Regions from separate parts of the Oceanobacillus aidingensis genome, predicted to be linked through region 2. Evidence: riboswitches for the same ligand, from Rfam matches in the RefSeq annotation. Region 2 holds a riboswitch; the other holds the start of a gene.
What was found. Region 2 has a riboswitch for thiamine pyrophosphate ahead of ACFO3P_RS04760 (acetylornithine deacetylase). Riboswitches for the same ligand answer to the same signal wherever they lie in the genome.

Region 1 (11,436 bases), on a different contig from region 2:
CTGACAGAAAAAGTGAGTACCTCTGTCTCTGATTTATCTACCGCCTGTTTTTGAATATCAAAATCCGGATATTTACCTGTCCCTAAGAATAAACGTGATTTAAATTGATAGTTTCCAACTGTAAGCATTTGCTTAACCTCCTCCAACAAAATGAACGATTTCTACCTTGTCTCCATTTTCCAACACCGCTTTTTCATGCTCTTCCTTCTGTAATATCTGCTGATTATGCTCGATAATCAAAGGTTTATCTTCCAATCCCAGAAAGTCGATTAAGCCTTTGACATGCTTTACCTCTTCCTGCACTTCTAATCCGTTGCCATTCACTGTGATTTTCATGTTGATTCACCTGCCTTTTCCAATTTTTTATTTTGACGGTCCGCATGAAAGCAATCATAATAAAGCGGGGAAACCGGCTTATTTTCTATTAAATCTGCCATATAAATTCCCGTGATAGGCGATAGTAAGATGCCATTTCGATAATGTCCCTTTGCCGCATATAGGCCTGGGATTCCCGGAATCTCGCCCAAGTATGGCAGTTCGTCAGCTGTAGATGGTCTGATGCCTGCCCACATTTTTCTTATCCTCGCCTCTGCCAGCTCCGGAACCATTTTCTGCGCTCGTGACAGCAGTCTCTGGACGCTTGCGGCATGGACATGCTTATCCATTTTTCCTGGTATGGAGGAGGCTCCAACAATCACCTTTTTTCCCTGCTTCGGAACAAGGTAACAGCCATCCATCCAAAGTGTTGATTGAAATAGCTTCTGGTCCAGTTCTAACAGCAGACATTCGCCCTTCACCGGAATCGCAGCATAATCTGCAGGCAGCAATTCATCTCCGAAAGCTCCTGTTGCAACAATAACCTGGACCGCTTCATAGATTGCCTCTGTTGTCCGGACACCATAAACCGTTTCATTTTCTATCAACAGCTCATTAACGCTTTCCTGCTCATGCAACACCGCACCATAATGAGACGCAGCCAGAGAGAAGGCTTTGGTCAGATGACGGGCGGAAACCTGACCATCATCCGGCAAATACAGGACAGCACGAAGATTCTCCGTCAGGCTTGGCTCCATTTTTTTCGCTTCTTCTACTGACAGTAAATACGCAGGGTTCCCCGCTTCCCGCTGGAAGGACGCGACGCTTTGCAGCTTGCTGTATTGCTGCTGATGAAAAGCAAGCTTCATGATTCCTTTATGAATATATTGAATATCTACTCCTGACGCTTCCTTCAGTTCCTCGGATAAATTTTTGAATAGCGCTCTGCTCTCATGTGCAAACCGAAAAAGCGGACTGTCTTCTGTAAACTCTCCTTGAGCGCCTAACATACCTGCTGCGGCACTGGAAGCCTCGCAGCCGATTTGATTCCTTTCAATGACCAGCACCCGATTGCCTCTTTTGGCCAGCTGATAAGCAATAGAGCAGCCAATAACTCCGCCGCCTACAATAATTTGATCAAACTGTTTATTCATCTTCTCCCTCCTTTTCATATATTCAACGCTTGCCGGTAAGCTCTGACAGTTTGGACCGGATCCTCTGCCTGCCAAATACCAGACATGACCGCGATGCCGGCTGCTCCTGCGGCAGTTACTTCTTTCGCCCGCTCAGGAGTAATCCCGCCAATAGCATATACCGGCACAGACAGCGCGTTAGTCATTTCCTGTAGTTCCGTTAATCCTCTGGGCTGCTGATTGGCTTTGGACTTGCTGGAATAAATATGGCCATACAGCACATAATCAGCTCCCTCCTGCTGCGCCTGCTCTGCCTCAGCTAAAGAATGAACAGACTTTCCTGCCTTCAATTCAGGGAAGCTTTCTTTTACAAGTGGAATGGAAGGACTGTGAAACGCCAGCTGAATACCTGCGCACTGCTTTATCACAGCAATATCTACTCTGTCATTCACTATTATTTTCTCTAATGGCAATCCGATATTTTCTAATGCACCGATGATTTCCAGAATGTCCTTCGCTGTCTTGTTCTTCTCTCTGATATGCAAATAACCAATCTCAGCCTGAATCCGCTTCACTATTTGCAAATGCTGCTCGGAAAAACTGCCATCACTGATCAAGTGCAGATGCCTGTCCATCTTCTTCTCCCCTTTCTTCCATTTTCTTGCTTCAGGATTGGCAGAAGAACGAAAAAGACCACTTATCCAGCTGAGGGATAAGTGGTCTTGATTATATACAAATTCATTGTTCGAATGATATATCGTCATGTTCCTGCCACTTCCCTACGCTAGTGTTAACCAGATCAGGTTCAAAGGGTCCGAGTATTCGTCTCAGCCAAAGGCTCCCCTAGTGTTGCTTATTTAATTTTCAGATTACAAATAAAGAATAACATATAATTTTTTATTTTCAAAGATATTCTTTCAAAAGTGTTTAGCGATTTATCAAGGAAATGTTATTTTACTTTCAAATGAGTTCTCTTACCCAATTACCTGAACAACATTTCCTTCATTATCTTTGATGTATGTTTTAACAATTTTTACAGCCAGCTGTTCAAACGAGAATAGTTCCGCCACACCTTCTTTAGGAATCAGCTTCTCACTCAACTCGATTGTACTCTGTTCATCTAAAATTAGACGCACCTTATCCTTCTCCATTGCATATTCTGACTTTTCCCCGGGCTCTATAGCAATGACAATATCAGGACCTGCCAATGTCAGAGCCTTTCCTTTCAAGAGACGCCCTCGCAGCACTTTACTTATGGTTTCGGTTTGTTTTGCCCCCAGAGTCAGCATTGCTGGTTTTTTTCTGAATAAGCCCTTTTTTTCTGGAGTCCACGATAAATTATCGTTAAATAGAAATCCTGTATTGGATCCTTCCCGTTCTCTTCCTTCATCAACTTTTTGGGAGACATCTGCATGATTTAGTAAAGAATCTCTTTTTAAATCGGTAATAAACGCGGGCATATATGGGGAACTGGCAGAGAGAACACCTCGTGTATTCCACGTCTGCATTGCTTCGAGCTCATCATTTGTGATACCAACCATCTGCAGAAATTGCACTTGACCATTTTCTGTTTCTATTGTACCAAGCTCAGAATCCGTAATAAATGCCAATGCAGTTAATGCCGTATCTGATTCCAAACAGATAGGACCATTTGCATCCATATAGTCTCCATTTTTAAAAACATTACCGCTGTTAAAAACATATCTTCCCAAATTCTGAAGCAGATTAAGCGCCCAGGCTGGCGGTTCCTCTTCCCCTTCTTCTTTTTTCAATCTGAACGTTAATTCAAACCCAAAACCGCTTACTTCTGGATTATCGGTTTCTTTTTCGTAAATCTCTGAAAATCCATATGTAACTATATGCCAGTGCAAGCCTGGCGTTTCTGATTGATAAGCGCTGATTCCATCTAATGGATCCGGTCCGCCCAGCGAATAAGAGATCACTGTTCCATAATGCTTCGGTTCCTGCTTCCCATAAATTGCTTCCATTGCATTATCAATTGCATCCCAGCCGGCTGCTTTTACTTCTTCACTCATTAAATTCCTCCTCTGTTTCCCTTTCCAAAAAGACGATTTTTTCTTTCTAAAACACTACCCCTTTGTCGAAATACAAAACATCTCTGCAAAATCAGTGACGATGGTTTTTTTAGGATTACGCTTCACATCATATCTCATTTTCTCTAACCCTTCTTGGTAATCCTGATCATCAATCAACGTTAATATGGATATGTCTCTATTCTCTGCATACCCCAGATAATCCGACACCCTGATTTTTTCTAATCGATATGTCATCTGCAGTTCTGTGTTAAACCCTCTTATTGAAAGCTCATCAAAAATAACTTCCTTTTCCCAAAACCTTTTTACGTCCTCTTCATATGCTGTTGGAAAATAATGATATACCCACCATTTTCTCATATCATGGATAGCAATATTATGCAGCTTGTATACACCGTTTTTCTTCAAGACACGATATATTTCATCAAGCGCTGCTTCCTTCTTTAAAAAATGATGAAAAGCATAATTATTGGAGATATAATCAAACTTTTCATTCTCGTAGGGCATATCTTCAGCTAAACCATGCACGAGTGAGACATTTTTTAATTTGTTCTTCGCCTTTTTCAACATATCCTCTGAAGCATCAAGCCCGTACCAGCTCATGTTTCGACTATCAAAACAGGTTTATTTGAGTATTAAGATAAATACCTGTCCCGCATGCTAAATCTAACACGTGATACATTGGTTTAGGGTATCTATATTGATACTCCTTTAAATCCTTATCAAATTGCATTTCATCTAATCGATATGTATTGCTCTCATATTTATCAGCAATTTGCGAGTAATCAGTTATTTTCACATTGTTTTTCTTTGCCTTTTAATTATTAGGAGGAATTTAAATGCGGTATAAAGCCATTATACTTGTTTTCTCTATGTTTTTAAAAACTTACTATCCCCCTGATTCATGAAGCAGCGTCTCACTGCTTTCCGGATATACAAAAAAGACAGCACCATTCCAAATGAAAGGTGCCATCTTTTCTAATAGCATGAATTATTGATTTCCTTTTTTAACCCATTCAGCAGCTGTCACTGTACGTTGTGCCTGATGCTTAACTGTCGCTTCCACATCTTCCACCATTTTTCCGTCTTGATCAACAGTGACACTTGTACCATAAGGATTTCCGCCAGCTGCAAATACAGATTCATCCGAGTAGCCTGGAGGTACAATGATAGCTCCCCAGTGCATCATGCTCGTGTACAACGACAGGATCGTCGCTTCCTGACCGCCATGCGGATTCTGTGCAGAAGACATCGCACTGACTACTTTGTTCACTGTTTTTCCGCTAGCCCAAAGTCCGCCTTGGATATCTAAGAATTGCTTCATTTGAGAAGGCACATTACCAAAACGCGTTGGCGTGCTGAAGATAAGTGCATCTGCCCATTCAATATCTTCTGAAGATGCAACAGGAACATCCTTGGTTGCTTCTACGGTTGCTTTCCATGCCGGATTTCCTTCAATAGCAGATTCTGGAGCTAATTCCTGCACTTTCAATACTCTTACTTCTGCGCCATTTGCTTCCGCCGCTTCTGCTGCCCATTTTGCCATTTGGTAGTTCGTACCGCCCATACTATAAAAAATAACTGCTACTTTTGTTTTTGTCATCGTTTCTATCTCCTTTGATTCATTTGATTTTCCAAATAATTTATTTAAAAATCCCATTTCTTACACCTCTTTAAAATAGCTCTCTTTTTCTTCGCCAGAACCATCTCCTTTATTGGAGCGCTGCATCCCAATATCTAACTGTTCTTTTTATGCCTCATTTCAGCTTTTTTATACTTAGTGAAAAAATAACCGCTTTTTGAGACCATTCTGCTTCCAACTGTGTTTCATTTAGTTACCTATCATCACCCTTCTTTCTGAATTTATATTTAATCAAACTATAATTAATTCATTTATTTTTAATTCAATATAAATTATATGATGTACTTTTTATTTTGTCAACACATTATTTAAATCATTAGATAAACGATTAAAAAATAGGAAATGAATCAACAGATGAAAATACCCGTATAATTTCATAGAAATCAGAGAAAATACCAATAAGATACCTTAAATAACAATAAAGTAATCGGGGGTGCTCTAGATGAGCCAGCCATATCAATGTCCCAGATGTAAAACAAACCGGTCGCGTTTCAATGTCATTGAACAAGTAGCGAATCCGGTCAAATTAGATGCCAGCACAGGAGAAGTATTAAATGATTACACGCAGGAGCCGCTGGAAGTATTTCACATCGCCTATAATGGGCCTGAGAGAAGAATACAGTGCGGAGCATGCGGCTTAATCGAGGATGAAAATACGTTTGTAAATACAAAAGCACAATAACTACACGACGGAGGTTGAATATAAATGACGAAAAACCGAAAAGGACCAAAACAGCAGGAACAACCTAATTTGCCGCAAAGTCCAAAGCAGCCTTATGGCGAACCATTGGCAGGTTCTCATAAAGTGAAGAATAAAAATCATTCCAGACAAAAAAATAATGCATCGCATGATATGTGACGCATGAATGGTTTATACCATATACAAAACAAACATTGTAAAGACTGTAAGGGTCAATTGCTTTGTATATGGTAGAGAACTTTCATATCTTTGCCTCTTTAACTTTACATTGACCCCATTATTTACTTCATTATCTTACTTTATCACCATTAGCTTTTGTTACCCCTGTTAACTTTATAACATTAATTTTTATTGCCTATTAAAGATAGTAATGTTTCTTCCAGCCCATTTTGAAAAGGAGTTGCTGGAATGGGGCCAATCCGTCTTTCATATTTATCTCCACTCAAAATAAATCCTTCTTTGGTAAGGTACATGATTTCAACAATTTCTCTCATAAATGCATCAAACAAACCCATACACCGGATAACATTTTTAGTCAGAGGAATAACCACCTTCTGATTTCCTGTTACTTTCCGAGCAATTCGAATAATCTCTTTACCTGAAATCAATCCAGCACCTGGTATGTTCCAATTCTCTCCATAGGAATCGTCTTTATCTGCTATATTCACAATCATCTTAGCAGCATCTGGCAAATAAACATATTCACGGGGCGTTTGTAAATTACCAATAAAAATGGACATTTTACCTGCAGCCATTCCATCAAGTGTAGGCTGCAAGTAAGAATTTTGTGAAGTTGGGCCATAATAATCTGGCAACCTGACAATTAAAGCTTTTGCTCTTTTCCATTTTCCGCTGAATATCAATTGTTCGAAAGCTACTCTAAGTTTACCTTTTTTTGTATGTGGATGTTGAGGATGGTTTTCATCTCCTTTCGCAACTTGGTGTCCATATACATAAATGCCATCAACAATCACGATTCTTTTTCCCAAAATATCTGCTGCTTTCATCACACTTTCTCCCAGCGGCATCAATTTTTCCGCCATTTCCTGATATGGAATATTAGCACACTGAAAGATAACATCTGCATCTTTAGCAGCTTCCACAATCGTTTGACAATCAAATATGTCTCCCAGCTGATAGGTAAGATTCAAATGATGATTGTGTTCTGCCATTAATGCTTCCAATTTATTTTGAGAGCGTCCGAAGGCAATGACCTCTCTTCCTCTGTCTAATAGTTCTGAAACCATAACTTGACCAGTACCCCCGGTTGCGCCTAATACAATTGCTTTTTTCATTTTCAATACTCCCTTCTTTTAGTTATTGATTAATCAATAACTAAAAAGCAAAAATAATTTCCATGTTACCTTTTACGCCTATTAAGGTATCACCTTCAATATAAGCTTGATAAATAAAGAATTAATCCCAATATGTGAACAATACAATCACAGCGACAGCAATGCCTAATCCGACAGATAAAGTGGAAACAGCATGTTCCTTTTTATTTTTCACCATCATTTTTTCAACCACCTTTTAATTATTGATTAGCAACTAATTAATCCAACCAGCTGATGAGACAAACAGCAATAATTCCAATAAAAACATAATCTACCTTACGTAATTTCACATTCTCACCCCCTAAATTATTTATTGATTAATCAATCACTTCTTTGCAAAAATAAATAATCAACTTTCATTGATTATTTATTTTGTTTTCTCATCAATAAGCTCGGGAAGGTCTAAGAAATAAGAAATATTACATAGCATTCCTCTTGCTAAAAACGTACTGGCTTCCCTTTCTGCATCCTTTATTCCGGCAGACTTGAATCTTTCTAAAGTATAGCTTCTGATGTCAGATAATCCTTTTTTTGCAGTACGCTGTATCGATTTTTCTGTTACGGAAATTCCTATTACCTGCAAAGCAATCTCATTAGGATACAATTCGGACAGTTCTTCATAGGCTTCAATCATTTCTTCAACGAGCTGTTCCGGGCTTGCTTCCACATTTTTAAACGTTTGCAGAATCCTTTCAAATGCCCGATCTAAGGCAGCAATGAATAACTCTTCCTTTGTTTTATAGAATCGAAAAACATACGGCTGAGAGATAGCAGCTTTTTCTGCAACATGAGCGGTAGTTGCATTATAATAGCCTTTCTTTGCAAATACTTCTAATCCAGCCTCTAGAATTTCTTCTTTCCGATTTTCCTTCTTTGATTTTACCATCATAGTGCACCTGCCCAAAAATTAAGTGATTAATCAATTACAAATAAATCCTAACGTTATTTTTAGAATCATGCAAGTACTTTGTAATAATTTTTAATGAAAAATGTTAAAACCATCCCCTCTCCCATTACTCATTTTCTATTCCAGCAGGCGTTTTTTTTCAGATAGCTCATTTATATTTTTATAATCAAGTTCATTGGGAAACGGGCAGCAATATTATTTACGCCCTTTTGAGCTTCCCGATTGAAGCTTCATTCACCTAAAAATACTGCAGCATCTTCCTCAGACACCTCATAGGAACCTTTCACTTCTCCGCTTGCAGCTCAAAATGGCGCATCCTGTATGCATTCATTGCTGTTTCTCCAAGCGTGTCCATCAGATTATGATTTGCATATGCACCTACAATTGCACCAAACCCCGGAACGAGCTGCAGCATTTTCACCAAATCAATATAATCGCGATACTCCTGCTGGAAAACACGCCAATCCATATCAGCCAGCTGCTCCTTCTCCTGCTCCCAATTTTCGATTATATAAAACGTATCCTTCCGTTTTTCATCGCTGGAAAATGCAAGTTGGAAAACATGGAGGATAAATAGCCGTTCCTCATATTCATTTGCATCATAGCCATAGACTGCTGCCAATTCAAACAAAAATTTCATCTTGATTGACAGCAGCAGCGGAAAATCTGCAAGTCCAAGGAAAATACCTCCTGCCCCTGTTCCAGCTCCTTCAACTACTGCTGTTTTACGATAAGAAACTAGCTTTTCTTTGGCTATTTGATCCCTTTCAAACAAGGAAAGTTCGGTTGGTTCAGGTTTCTTCGTTGTCATATTGGATCCGGCCAATGTCGCTTTCACCATATTTTTAATGCTGTCTGTAATGATCTGGTGCGCCTTCTCAGGAATCATGCTATTTATTTTCTTTTGCGCTTTTTTCGATAACTGATTAAAAAGACTGGATTTTTTCAAAACTTTATTACGCCAAACTCGAAGTTCTTCATACACGATTGTTTCATAATCCATATTCAAAAACCTGCCTTTTCTTTTCTATACTTTATTCATACGTTTTAATCAGAAAAGAGTTTCATTTATGGGTTGAATGAAGCCTTTAACCAGCAAAGATGCAATAAAATATCACTGAATTACATGATTCAGCCTTAAGGAAAGAATAAAAAAAATCTTAATTCGTCATGAATTAAGATTTTCGTCTGTCATTTTTTTCTGCCCACTCACCAGCTAATATCTCCATCTCAATCTGCGTCCAATATTCATCTCCCATTTTTGCCGCATCCTGCAAGATTCTTTCTCTACGGAATCCCGCTGCTTCATAGCATTTAATGGCTGATACATTAAAATCAAACACACCCAAAGTAACCTTATGTAAGTTCAATTTTTCAAATGCAAATGTTAATGCTGCATGTATAATCTGAGCTCCATACCCTTTTCCTCTGCTGTCAGCAGCACCAACTAATACCTTGCCGATCCTTGCTGAATGATTATTTCTATCCACTTTCCCCAGCGAAACATGTCCTACGACTTCATTCGTCCCATTATCAATCACTTTAAATATGTATTTAGAAGCGTCTGGTTCATTCGCTCCTTCCAAATACGTTGCAAGCTGCTCGTTCGTTAAAGGATAACGGAATGTCGGACCGCTCCACTGTACAATAAAGGAAGCATCAGGCACCCAATCAATTAATTGCTGGAAATCTTCTTTTGAAAAGTATTCTAATCGAATCAAGGCAAAAGCTCCCTTTCATATCATTAATCTATTCTTCCACAGGGTTTTCCGGTCCGTTAAGCTCTAATTGATAAAACGCTAAATCTCTCCATTGCTTAAATTTAAAGCCAGCTTTTTTTATCGTGCCCGCATGTTCAAAACCAAATTTCTCATGCAAAGCAATACTTTTCTCATTCGCAGCATCAATGCCGGCAATCATTGTCATATATTCTCTTTCCCGGGCGACAGCGATAATTTCTTGCATCAATAAGCTGGCAATTCCTTTTTTCCGATAGCTCTTGTCCACATACACAGAATGTTCAACGGAATATTTATAAGCCGGCCAGTCTCTGAAAGGCCCGAATGTAGCAAATCCCGCCACGTTTCCATCCTGTTCACAAACAAATATGGGATAACCCGCATCCTTTTTCTGCTTAAACCATACTTCTCTGTTCTCCAATGTTTGCGGTTTATAAGAATAAACAGCGGCAGTATGCACGATGGCGTCATTATAAATCTCTAAAATGGCTGATAAATCATTTGTCGTTGCTTCTCTTATCATTTTATTCTTCCTTTCAAAGCAGTTTTATCTATGGTGTGGAATTATCTCAGCAGCACTACGCATTTTATTAAAAATGTGTTCATGTAAGCTGCCAATGAAGGTTAAGTAATTTCTTTTCGATAAAATATTCACTTGATAACTACTAAATCTTATCACATATCATCCAAATACAAATAGCAATAAAAAAGAAACCTTGCTGTATGTAAAGTGGTATTCTAAATACAAATGAACTTTAAATCACAAGGAGGTTTTGTAATGCAGAGAGAGAAGCCGGAAATGATAACCGTGGAGACAACCGTTCATGCACCTGTTGATAACGTATGGACTTATTGGACAGAGCCAGAGCATATCACAAAGTGGTATGTTGCTTCTAAAGAGTGGCATGCACCAAAGGCAGAGAATGATTTAAGAGCCGGCGGTAAATTCATTACTCGAATGGAAGCAAAGGATGGGAGTTTTGGATTTGATTTTGGCGGTATATATGACGAGGTAATCCTCCATGATACCATTGCTTATAAACTGGATGATGGAAGAAAGGTGACAATTGCTTTCACGTCTCAAGGCAACACAACAAAGATCACAGAGGTCTTTGAAGGGGAATTTGAAAACTCCATCGAGATGCAAAGAAATGGCTGGCAGGCGATATTAGACAATTTTAAAACGTATAGTGAACAGGCAGATCAGGGTATAACCTTAGTATAAAACGAAACTGCATTCAGCGGGAATGTTACAGGCATTTCTTCATGTTGAAGCCGCTTAAAGTGATAATAAGCGGCTCTTTTTCTTTGTCGTTTTTTACGCTTTATCCTCTTCCTCATTCTCTACCAAATACTTCAGCATAGACAATTTATTATCCCAGAATCGTTCAAAATAGGAAAGCCAATCTTTTATTTCTGTCAGCGGCTCTGCATGCAAGTAATAGATTTTCTCTCTGCCAACCTTTTCTCCTGAAACAAGCTTCGCCTCAGAAAGTATAGTAAGGTGCTTTACTACTGCTGTTCGGGTAATAGAAAAATGGGAAGTGATTTCTGAGATAGCTAGCCTTTGATCTGACAGTAAATATAGAATTTCCCTTCTGGTCGGATCCGC
Region 2 (11,436 bases):
GGGAAGGGTCATGAGTATTATTTTCCTGGCTATGAATGGATTCGATCCGATTTCTTACGCCCTTGTTTCCGGGTTATCAGCTGCTAATATCCCAATTCAAGCTATTCTGCTTGGTTTTGGAATGCTTGGCTTGATTATTACAGCAGTGTTATTTACAAAAGCAAAAACCTACAAAAGCATTTAAATCTGCAGAGTTAAAAACCTCTTATGTGACGTTAAGGCCCATAAGAGGTTTTTTTATACCGTCATTTCTAATTGATTTCTGCGCCATTTCCCAATAAAAAGAACGGCAAGGGTAAGAATGTTAAGGAAGATAAGCTGTCCATATTTCAGCGAAGCAAAAAGGTGCTGTACCAATGCTTCTTCTAACAGCATTTTTCCGGCTGTCCAGGCAAGCAGGCCGGCACCAATGTAAATGATAATCGGAAATTTCTCAATGAGCTTCAAAATCAATTCACTGGCTGTTAAGATAATCGGGATGCTTAAAATAATCCCGGCAATAATCAGAAGTAAATCACTATCAGCAATGGCGGCGATGGCTAGTACATTATCCAAGCTCATAATCACATCAGCAAAGATAATAATCGTAATGGCTTCCCGCAGGGAATTCCCGCTTTTCATCTGGCTGTGGTCCTGCTTATCCACCAGTAATTTATATGCTACATACAATAGGAGACATCCGCCAATTAATTGGATAAAAGGAAGCTGCAGCAGGTAAATCATAATAAATACAAAGAGAATCCGAAGTGCGATTGCGCCGAACGTTCCCCAGCGAATAGCGCGTGCCTGAAGATGTTCCGGAAGATTCCGGCTCGCCATTGCAATGACAATCGCGTTATCTCCACTCAGTAAAATATTAATCAGGAGAATCTGTCCGATGGTCTGTATAAACTCCAACATATCTCTCCTTTCCTCATCAAGTCATTGGTTAAGTATATGAGCTTGTACGAGAAATCAGAACAGGCGGGAGGAAAAAATGGAGCAGAAAACAAATAGAACAATAATTCTCTTTTACAGAGGATTCATTATCAAACTCAAAATCCTTATTTTCTTCATTCATAAAGAAAATAAGGATTTTTTGGCTATTATGTACATACATGTTTAGAAACGTTTCTTAAGCTTTTTAAACCATCTTAAAAGAAGTGTTCATCCAGTTAAAAATAAAATAATGAAAATAAATACGCTATTCATAGAAGCGGAGGCTACTGCTCCTGTATCTTCAAAAATATGTAAAGAAACTTAAAAATGAAAAATAGGATGAAAGCTTTGTGAACTATTAACTATTGTATCGAAGACGTGCATAAATGCCGTTTCGTCTGTCTAAATCCAATTTTAAGCCTGCATACGGATCGGCGTGGAGATTTTCTTTGATCCATTTTCTTAATGCAGCAATAATTTGCTTGGTCATCCATTCCTGTTTTCCAGATGATGTCACGACTTCTGCTGAAAATCCAGTGTAATCATCATAAAATAACTCTACTTGGACGTCATCTGCACTCATTTTCTGTTCTTCAGCAATGTACATACATATAGCAAGCACAATATCCTCTTCAGGAATAATAAGTTTTTGCATACCTCAAATTCCTCCTGCATATGGTTGGAAGCTTATTTTCAGCTTCCAGTAATGATGCTTACTCTATTCTACTACAAACTCCCTATTTGCATGAAGTAAGAAGTAGTTATAGGGGCATAAACTTTCCCTGGCTTCTTTTCGACCGTTTCTTTTTCCGTCCAGGTAAGTTGTAAATCTTTTTGGAAAAAGAAAAATGCGGGTGAAAGAGCTTACTTTTTACTTTGTGTAACAAACGTTTCTAAAAAGGATTATATGGATAGTATATCACTGTCTCAATTGATTTAATAATAAGAGCGACTTCAAATCTGCTACAGCTTATATAAAACGCAGTATATTTTAACCAATCACCGTTTCTCACCGTATTTATGGATAGTGATATCGATTACTGCTGCCGCTTTTTCACACTGTTAATAAGTTCCTTTGTTGTTTATACATTTCCAAAAAAGGGTAGAGGGGATGATATAGACAGTTATCTTAAGAAATATAAAAAAGGAGCGTGCAGAATGAAAAGCACTGGTATCGTTAGAAAAGTGGACGAACTGGGCCGGATTGTTATACCTAAGGAATTGCGAAGAAGTTTGAACATACAAGAGCGGGATCCGATGGAAATATTCGTAGAGGAAGACCGAATTATCATACGGAAATACGAAGCTGAAAAGACTTGTTTTATCACAGGAGAAGTCAATGATGATAATATACAGCTGCCAGGCGGATTATATGTAAGTCAAAAAGGAAAAGAAATTCTTAAAGAATATCTTTGATGTGAAACAGAAAGATTGAAACGGAAGGGAGACGCAATATGTCTCCTTTTATTTTTGGCAAAGAAAAGCAGCCGGATTTAATCTGTCACAGCTGCTTCCAAAATTGAAAAGGATACCTGATTACAATCAATTCGTGCTAATCTTCCATATGGAATGGGCGTTTTTGGTTCGGTATGTCCAAAAGAAACCCCATATAACACTGGGAGGTCATTCAGCCCGTTTTCTGCTAAAACAGATAGAATAACTTCCTTGTACGCCTCGTAATGTACTTCCCCATAAGGCTTGGCAACAATCATTCCATTCGCTTGGTGTAGAATCCCCTGAGCGGCATAATTTCGAAGCCATCTTTTAATTAATTCTGGATCCGTTTTTTCCTCTGATGTTTCAAAAAAGAGAATGCTGTTTTGCCATGCTTCCTGCTGCGGCCAAATGGCTGTTCCTTTAGCAAATTCAAGTACTTCGATACAGCCGCCGATGAGGTTCCCTTTTGCGATACCGTTTCCTTGCAGCAGTTCGTAACCCTGATTAGGGTGCATTGTTCTGGCAATAGACTTATTGGAAATATCCCACTCTAAAAATTCACTTGTCCACTTTTCCGGTGCAGGGATGCCGCCGACCGCTTCTGCTTCAAAAAGCATGCTTTGAATGGCTTGCACCGTATAATCATCCATCGCCACATTTTCTGCAAAATCTGTCATGATTGCTGGTCCGTAGAAGGAGGATAAACCAGCATGGAAGCAGAATAAATGAGCAATCGTCGTATCAGAAAATCCCATGAAAATCTTTGGATTTTGACGGATAATCTCAAAATCGATATAGGGAAGCAGACGAATACTGTCATCACCGCCAATATTAGAGATAATCGCTTTGATTTCAGGGTCTTTGAATGCAGTCATTAAATCTTCGGCCCGTGCCTCGGGATGTTCATCTATATAAGTTTGTCCTTTTAAGCTGTTAGGCATTGGAACGACTTCAAGCCCAAACACGCTCTCTAAGCGTTCCACACCCTGCTGGTAGCGCCAGCTTAAGGAGGGCTCACCTGCTCCGCCCCAGGAGAGGCTGACAGTCGCTGCCTTATCTCCTGGAGATAATTTTGCCGGCTGCATAAGCATAAGAAATACTCCTCTCTGAAAATGGTATATCTTATGTATTCGTTATTTATTGGAGAAATCCTTTTTCTGTTTCCTATAAAAAGAGCCTGTTTTCTTCTTTCTTCGCATTAAAACAGCTGAATATATTAATAAAGCCGTAACGATGAGAACGCAACTATAAATAATCAAGCTGGATCCGAAAAAATCTCTAAATTTAGTCCCTGCTATGTGTGCTTTATAAGGCTGTCCTTCAGGATATTGAACATCAATGACATGGTTAGCCTGAGAAAATATACGAGAAGATACTTCTTTGGAAGACATAACCTCCTTGTTTATGTCTTCTGCGTAGAAAGATAAATGCAAATAGTATGAACTTGTGCTATAGCGTCCGGCATTATAGTCATATTCCCTATCCGAAATATAGGCTTCGGTTTCTATTTGGTCTCCGCTATGGGACTGCACAATACTAACGATAGATTTTCCCATAAAGACATATGCCATTAAAAATACCAAGCAAATGATTCCCAATAGAGAAAAGAGAAACAGTGAAGCTGCTTTATCGTCTAATTTTTTTAGCAGTGGTATATGTTCGAGATTATAAGCAATGAAACCGAATGGGTAGATACTAAAGACGACGATGACAATAAGATGCTCGATAATCTGTGATTTTTTATCCTTATCTGTCATATAAGAATCGTTCTTCCTAATTGTATCCCCGGCATTAAGCTGTTCAAATTCCTTTTTACTTATTAAGGAAGTTTCTTGAGTAGACATCTTCTGAGTTAATTGCGATAATGCTTCCTCTTCTAACATAGTATTTCAATTTACCGAATAAATCACTGGATACCGTTTTACCAACAACAGTAACCTCCTTTTCGTGTCCACCTTTATCTTGTAACAGCTGATACAGATTCTTTGATTCATCGACTATGCCTGTAACTAAGACGCAGAAAATAAAAATCCCAATTGCATACGCACCTATTTTTTTTAATCGTTCCATGTGTCCCATCCTTATCTTGCGGGGTTCCAAAATGCATTGTAGCATTTTAAGATTAAAAAGTATTTGCTGCAGGATTATTTTTCCTGTGTGAAAATTTTACTATTTCAATTTATACAATGCTTAGGGGAATTTGAACAGCATTTTAAAATCATGAAGGCTGTTCATATGATAGAATTTAAATATCCTTAAGAATATTAATGATTTATTACAGAAATAAGCAAAATAAGGAAGGGAAATCGATGAATAAAATACTTTCAACGGATCAAGGCCTATTCTTATTTAAAACGGAATTTGAACAGGAAAGTATCCGGCGGTCAGATAATTGTTATAAATTCATTTACTCGCTTGGCGGAGACATGACATATCAGCTGCCTCATCAGGATTTGACTTTTCATGCGGATCAAATGCTGCTTTTGAATCCTTATGACCCCCATCGGCAATTAGAGGTAGCGCATCATAAATTTTTAATCGAATTAAATCCAGGATTGATAAATCAAGCTGCCAAAAATTTGATGAATCATCATTCAGCAGATATTCAATTTGCACAAATGCCGCAGCAATCGCTGCAAATAAAGAAGTGGGTGGCATTTATTCTGGATTATATTGATGTAAGTAATGGGGTAATGGATGCGAGTATGAAGGTATTCCTTGATAACAGCTTTACGCAGTTAGCAATCCTTCTGATGAAAGGAAGTGTAAACAGTTATTATCAGGATGTTCAGCCGGAAGCATACACTGCTGCAGGTTTCCCAATTTATAAAGTGCTGGAGGCAATGAAGGAAAGTTATACATCTAACTGGACATTAGATGATATGGCTGCAATTGCCCAGTTAGATAAGTACCGGCTCTCACATGTATTTAAAGAGAAGGTGGGTGTTTCGCCATTTTCATGGCTGCAAATCTATCGTATTCAACGCAGTTTGGATAAACTGCAATTTACCGATACGACGATATTGCAGGTTGCGATGGATTCGGGATTTTCTTCTGTTTCTGTCTATAATCGTCTATTCAAGAAACTGTATGGTATGAGGCCAAGCTATTTTCGCAGGTTAAGCAATACATAAACTCCAGCCAGAATCATCATACATGCCCCGCAGATGATAAAAATCAGGTGTATGGAGACCCAATAAGATACAAGTCCGAAGAAACCTAAAGAAATAAAATTAGAAAAATAAAGCAGGACGGCATTGAAACTGAAACCTCTTCCCAGCATGTCTGGCGGAATATACTTTTGCAGTAACCCTGGATAATCCAGACAGCGGCAATCCGACTGCTACCCAGATAATTCCCAAAAAAAGCAGGGGGACAGCTGGTAAACCTCCTAAGAATAAAATGCCTGTCCCCCAGATAAGGGAGCTGAGAAGGTAGGTTTTTAGCGTAAATTGTTTAAAGATATAGGGAATAATCAGATTCACAATAATAACAATAATTCCAAACCATCCTGTTACAACGCTGTACCATACTTCTGCATTCGCCATCGTTTCTTGTAACAGTAATAACAGCCCAACCTGCCAAACCCAGGTGTTAAAGAAAACAATAAAAGCTGTCATCTCAAATAAGGAACGGATGGTTTTATGAGAACGGAGCCATATAGCAAATTCCCGGATGGCTGTGAATATATTAAAATGCTTTTTATCTGTCTGCTCTTCCTTTAAGGGAATGAATGATAGAAAAAGCGCGCTCAATAGATAGCTGAGTGCATCCAGCGTGAAAAAGTGGATTACACCAATGGTATTCATGAAGATAATGCTGAAAACAGGTCCTAAAACAGTCATACCCCTTGTAACAGTGTCCGTTAAACTATTTACTGCGGGCCTCTCCCTTTCACTCGTGATAAGCGGGATGATTGCCCGATGCGCCGGATTATATAAGCATCCGCATAAATGAATCAAGATGCTTACAATAATTAGATGCCAGTAAGCAAGCTGATTGGAGAAGTCTAACAAAACTAACCCGATGAGAAGTGGAGAACGAAATAAATCGATACGAATTAACCATTTCATTTTAGAAATCCAGTCAGCAATAACTCCTCCAATCAATCCGAACAGCAGATAAGGAGCAACTTGAGCGATAGCAATCCCTGTGGTATACGCATTAGAAGCAGTTAAATCATAAGCAAGAAATAAAAGAGCCATGCCAGTCATCACATTCCCCAAATTGGAACTGGCAGTAGCAAGCAGATAGTTTCGGACACGTTTATTTTTTTTTATGATAGTTATGTACACTAGCTGTAACCTCCTTTGTAAGAAGGTTACAACGTATTCTGGATTTCATCTGTATTGATATTGCGCAAAAAAACAGCAATATGTATGCAGACAAGCGGGTATAGAATCATCCTTTCTTAAATTCTGCTTTACGCTTACAAATTCGTATGGTAATCTAAAAGGGATAAATACATACGCAATGGATCCACTAGGGGTGCTTATTAAGCTGAGAGAGGCATATTGTCTTGACCCTTACCAACCTGATCTAGTTCGTACTAGCGGAGGGAAGTGGGCGGATATGCCTTTAGGCAAATGAACCAAACTTTTCTGCCGCTCTCTAAATCAGGAGGCGGTTTTTTTTGCGTGCTGAAAAGGAGGTTTTTGAATGGAGAGGGTAATTCAGGAGATTCGAAATCGAGAAGACGAATTAATAGCGCTTGTCAGTGATTTGATTCGTTTTGAAACACCAGCCCCGCCTGCAAGAAATACAGAGGCTATCCAAGCTTACATTGCGAACTACTTGAAGGAAATGAATTTTGAAACAGAACAATGGGAGGTTTATCCCGGTGACCCGAATGTCGTCGGCTGTTTACGTGGAACTGCTTCCGATACATACAACAGCTTGATTCTTAATGGGCATGTGGATGTCGCTTCTATAGAGGAAGGTGAAAACTGGAAGCATGCGCCATTTCAGCCAGCAGTGGAAGGACGTACATTATTTGGGCGGGGTGCAGCAGATATGAAAGGCGGTCTGGCAGCGTGTTTATTTGCGATGCGCATATTGCATGACCACCAGATTCGCCTTGGCGGGGATGTTATTCTGCAGTCCGTCATTGGGGAAGAGGTTGGGGAAGCAGGGACGAAGCAATGTGGAGAACGCGGGTATACAGCGGATTATGCCATCGTTGCAGATACAAGTCATTGTGAAATACATGGGCAAGGAGGCGTTATTACCGGCTGGATCACAGTGAAAAGTCCAATCACGCACCATGATGGTACACGTCGCCAGCTCATTCATGCAGGCGGCGGGATGAAAGGAGCCAGCGCCATTGAAAAGATGAATAAGCTCCTTATTGCGTTGCAGGAGCTGGAGCGACATTGGGCAGTGACCAAATCCTATCCAGGCTTTCCCCCAGGAACCAATACCATCAACCCGGCAGTGATTGAAGGAGGCAGACATGCTGCTTTTATTGCTGATGAATGCCGCCTATGGATTACCGTTCATTATTATCCCGATGAGACTTCTGAGCAGGTTGCTGCAGAAATTGAGTCCCATTTACGCAAGACGGCTGAAGCGGATGTCTGGATGCGGGATAATCCACCCGCCTTTGAATGGGGAGGCGAATCGATGATTGTGGATCGCGGTGAAATTTTCCCGTCTTTCTCCGTAGATAAAGAACATGCTGCTTTTGCGATGTTACAGGAGAGTCATAGCAAAGCTTTTGGCGAGGAAGCGAAAGTCCGAATGTCTGAAACAGTAACTGATGGCGGCTGGCTTGCAGCATACGGGATTCCGACGGTCTGCTATGGACCTGGTGAATTGAAGCACGCCCATGCCGTGGATGAGCAGGTAAACATCGACGAGTTAGTAGATTATACAGTGTCCCTGCTGCAATTTATTTTGAAATGGTGTCAAACAGAAAAACAGAAATAAGGCATTTATAAAAATGATGGAAAAGGGAGCGCATATACATGAAATTTACAGAACGTATTCGCAAGACAGCAGATTCGATTTGGGAGAAAAGCCACCAGCATCCATTTGTACAGGGGATTGGTAATGGAACACTCGATATGGAGTCATTTAAATTCTACATGTGTCAGGATTACAAGTATTTGATAGAGTACTCAAAAGTAATTGCGATGGGAACGGTGCTTGCAAAAGATTTAGATACCATGTCCGGCTTTGCTAAATCGCTGGATGAAACCCTGAATTTCGAAATGGAGCTTCATCGTCAGTATGCCGAGCGTCTCGGTATTTCCAGGGAGGAACTAGAATCTACGGTTCCAGGGCCTGTAACGCTGGCCTACAGCAGTAATATGATTGCAGAGGCACAGAAAGGTTCTTTAGCAACATTGATTGCAGCGATTCTGCCGTGTGCCTGGAGTTATTATGAAATTGGTCTGGAGCTGGCAAAAAAGCCGGGTGCGCTGGAGCATGAACAGTATGGGGAATGGGTGAAAATGTACAGCTCGGATGAATTTGGCTCCATTGGCAAGTGGCTGATTGAAAAATTAGACGAGCTTGCGGAAGGCTGTTCGGAAGCAGAACTGGATCATTTAGAAGCTATTTTTCTGAATACGAGCCGCTATGAATATATGTTTTGGGATATGGCATATAAGCGTGAGGGCTGGCCGGTATAAGGTAAAATCACCCTATATGATTTCTTGAGTTGTAAAAAAATGTATAAACAGAATGTTCCGTATAACAAATTATTTTCTTCCAATATTCAAAAAAGTAGAATGGTTGGATAGACAAGAAATGGATTCATGGTAAAATAAAGAAAACGGATACGGAAAATGGGTGAAGCAGATGAAGCTCTGGTGGAGAAAAATAGCAGTCGTATTTATAACAATTTTAACATTGGGTATCTATACGCCAACAAATCTTTTGGAAGTCGACGCCAATAAGCGGGATGACAGCAGTGTGTCTTCTTCATCGGATCTCGAAACAACATCTGTTATCGAGGAAACCACCCAATCATACAATGTAGAAGATCCAAGGGAAGCTTTTCTTGGCCACCTTCATGAAGAGGCGAAAAAATTGAGTATCGAAAAATTTGGAACGAGGATCGCGGGGAAGGTTGAGGATGAATTTTCTGCTATGATTTTACCGCAGATGGAATTGGTGCTGTCTGATCTTGTCGAGCATTCTGACATATATAAGGATATAGCGATTACCGAAAAACCTTCAGACGGCTATGGAGAGCGGATTTTCAATGTTTCCAATAACAGCACCAGCAAAACATTGGCAAAGTTTCATGTCCGCCGGGAAAACCGGCCATTGGAAGGGTATTATTTTAATTTTCATTACCATTTAAGTGAGGATGGATTCCAAAAGCATTATCATATCGGGGATATTTATTGGAATAAGAATACACCGCCTAAATGGATGGCCTAAGACCGAAATTTGGGGCTGCGGTTACTCGCCCCGCTTAAAACATTTGCCGCCATATTTATTTTAATCCATCAAGAAAGGCAAGGAAGCGTGCAGCGCTTCCTTGCCTTTTATCTGTTTTATAATAATTGATCCGTTTCTTCTAAATAAGCCCCAATCTTCCGGTCAAAAACAACTTCATCTGCAAACTCATCTAATGGTGTTTTCTCCTGGTTGACAATGACAAGTTTGGCGCCGCTTTGTTTTGCGATTTCCGGGAATTGGTTGGCTGGCGTAACCGATAGAGAGGAACCTAGCACGATAAATAAATCGGCTTTCTTTGCATGCTCAAACGCAGCAGAAAAGGCATCCTCAGGGAGCATTTCCCCAAATAATACAATAGAAGGTCTGAGTATTCCGCCGCAGGAACAGTGATAGTCTTCATTTAAATAAGCAGAACTGTCGTAGATTTTCCCGCAGCTTTGGCAATGCAGCTCTTGCAGGGTTCCATGAAGCTCATGAACGTGTCTGCTGCCTGCAGCCTGATGAAAACCGTCCACATTTTGGGTAATAATCGATTGGATCAGTCCATTATTTTCCCAATCGGCAAGAATGTGATGTCCTTTATGCGGACCAACTTCTTTGACGCCCAGGACGCGCTCCCGATAAAATTCGATAAAATCCTCTACGTGATGATTTAAAGCATCTACACTTGCGATTTTGCTTGGGTCTTTCTTTCTCCAAAGTCCCCGGTTTGTGGAACGAAAGTCAGGCAGCCCACTCTCTGTAGACATTCCTGCGCCAGTGAAAACGACGGTATGTTTGGAATCTTTTAACCATTCATGAAGCATCGAGACCCCTCCTCTTCTATATATTTTCTATTATACATGTTGTTTAGGCTATATGCGACTAATATTGACAGTTAAAATAGAATATGGTATTCATGTAATAGAGGTTTAGCACTCTGTGAGAGAGAGTGCTAAAAACAGAAAAAGGAGAGAGCGCATTATGGCAAAGCACGAGTTTAAAGCAGAATCACAGAAATTATTAGATATGGTCATCCACTCCATTTATTCACAACGGGAGATTTTCTTGCGTGAATTAATCTCTAACGCAAGTGATGCTATTGACAAGATTTATTATAAAGCATTAACGGATGATGCTTTAACATTCGATCAAAGCAATTACTATATCAAACTGATTCCTAATAAAGAAAAACGTACGTTGACTGTAGTAGATACGGGAATTGGAATGACAAAGGAAGAGCTGGAAGATAACCTCGGTGTGATTGCTAAGAGTGGTTCACATACGTTTAAATCAGAAAATGAAATTAAAGACGGCCATGATATTATTGGTCAATTTGGTGTCGGCTTTTATGCAGCGTTTATGGTTGCGGATAAAGTGACCGTATTAACAAAATCGATTGACAGTGAAGAAGGATATCAATGGGTTTCACAGGGATCAGACGGCTATACGATTACGCCGATTGACCGCGAAGAAGTTGGCACAGAGATTATCCTTGAAATAAAAGAAAACGAAGAAGAAGACAATTATGATACGTTTTTAGAAGAAGCTACTTTAAAACAAATCGTCAAGAAATACTCTGACTTTATCCGCTATCCAATTAAAATGGATGTTACGGAAAGCAAGTTAAAAGAAGGAACAGAAGATGAGTATGAGGATGTAATTGAAGAGCAGACGCTGAACACAATG

Region 1: it holds a riboswitch for thiamine pyrophosphate, as region 2 does, so the genes downstream of both, ACFO3P_RS12195 (thiamine phosphate synthase) here and ACFO3P_RS04760 (acetylornithine deacetylase) in region 2, are expected to answer to the same signal.

Annotation. Positions count from the first base shown of each region.
Region 1 covers NZ_JBHSFT010000018.1:75,829-87,264, forward strand. The annotation lists gene ACFO3P_RS12180 (thiazole synthase) at 1-128, opposite strand, end outside; gene thiS (sulfur carrier protein ThiS) at 133-336, opposite strand; gene thiO (glycine oxidase ThiO) at 333-1,469, opposite strand; gene ACFO3P_RS12195 (thiamine phosphate synthase) at 1,484-2,212, opposite strand; TPP riboswitch at 2,208-2,303, opposite strand; gene ACFO3P_RS12200 (suppressor of fused domain protein) at 2,423-3,484, opposite strand; gene ACFO3P_RS12205 (class I SAM-dependent methyltransferase) at 3,539-4,105, opposite strand; gene wrbA (NAD(P)H:quinone oxidoreductase type IV) at 4,494-5,105, opposite strand; gene ACFO3P_RS12215 (hypothetical protein) at 5,587-5,826, shown strand; gene ACFO3P_RS12220 (small acid-soluble spore protein P) at 5,851-6,003, shown strand; gene ACFO3P_RS12225 (SDR family oxidoreductase) at 6,186-7,139, opposite strand; gene ACFO3P_RS12230 (TetR/AcrR family transcriptional regulator) at 7,546-8,064, opposite strand; gene ACFO3P_RS12235 (EcsC family protein) at 8,369-9,088, opposite strand; gene ACFO3P_RS12240 (GNAT family N-acetyltransferase) at 9,261-9,806, opposite strand; gene ACFO3P_RS12245 (GNAT family N-acetyltransferase) at 9,835-10,347, opposite strand; gene ACFO3P_RS12250 (SRPBCC family protein) at 10,603-11,049, shown strand; gene ACFO3P_RS12255 (ArsR/SmtB family transcription factor) at 11,143-11,436, opposite strand, start outside.
Region 2 covers NZ_JBHSFT010000007.1:68,322-79,757, forward strand. The annotation lists gene ACFO3P_RS04715 (MFS transporter) at 1-184, shown strand, start outside; gene ACFO3P_RS04720 (TerC family protein) at 238-897, opposite strand; gene ACFO3P_RS04725 (DUF2653 family protein) at 1,277-1,573, opposite strand; gene ACFO3P_RS04730 (AbrB/MazE/SpoVT family DNA-binding domain-containing protein) at 2,077-2,334, shown strand; gene ACFO3P_RS04735 (S66 family peptidase) at 2,412-3,446, opposite strand; gene ACFO3P_RS04740 (hypothetical protein) at 3,489-4,112, opposite strand; gene ACFO3P_RS04745 (hypothetical protein) at 4,168-4,425, opposite strand; gene ACFO3P_RS04750 (helix-turn-helix transcriptional regulator) at 4,665-5,489, shown strand; gene ACFO3P_RS04755 (MFS transporter) at 5,589-6,650, opposite strand; TPP riboswitch at 6,830-6,933, shown strand; gene ACFO3P_RS04760 (acetylornithine deacetylase) at 7,015-8,283, shown strand; gene tenA (thiaminase II) at 8,322-8,990, shown strand; gene ACFO3P_RS04770 (YpjP family protein) at 9,160-9,747, shown strand; gene ACFO3P_RS04775 (NAD-dependent protein deacylase) at 9,864-10,574, opposite strand; gene htpG (molecular chaperone HtpG) at 10,732-11,436, shown strand, end outside.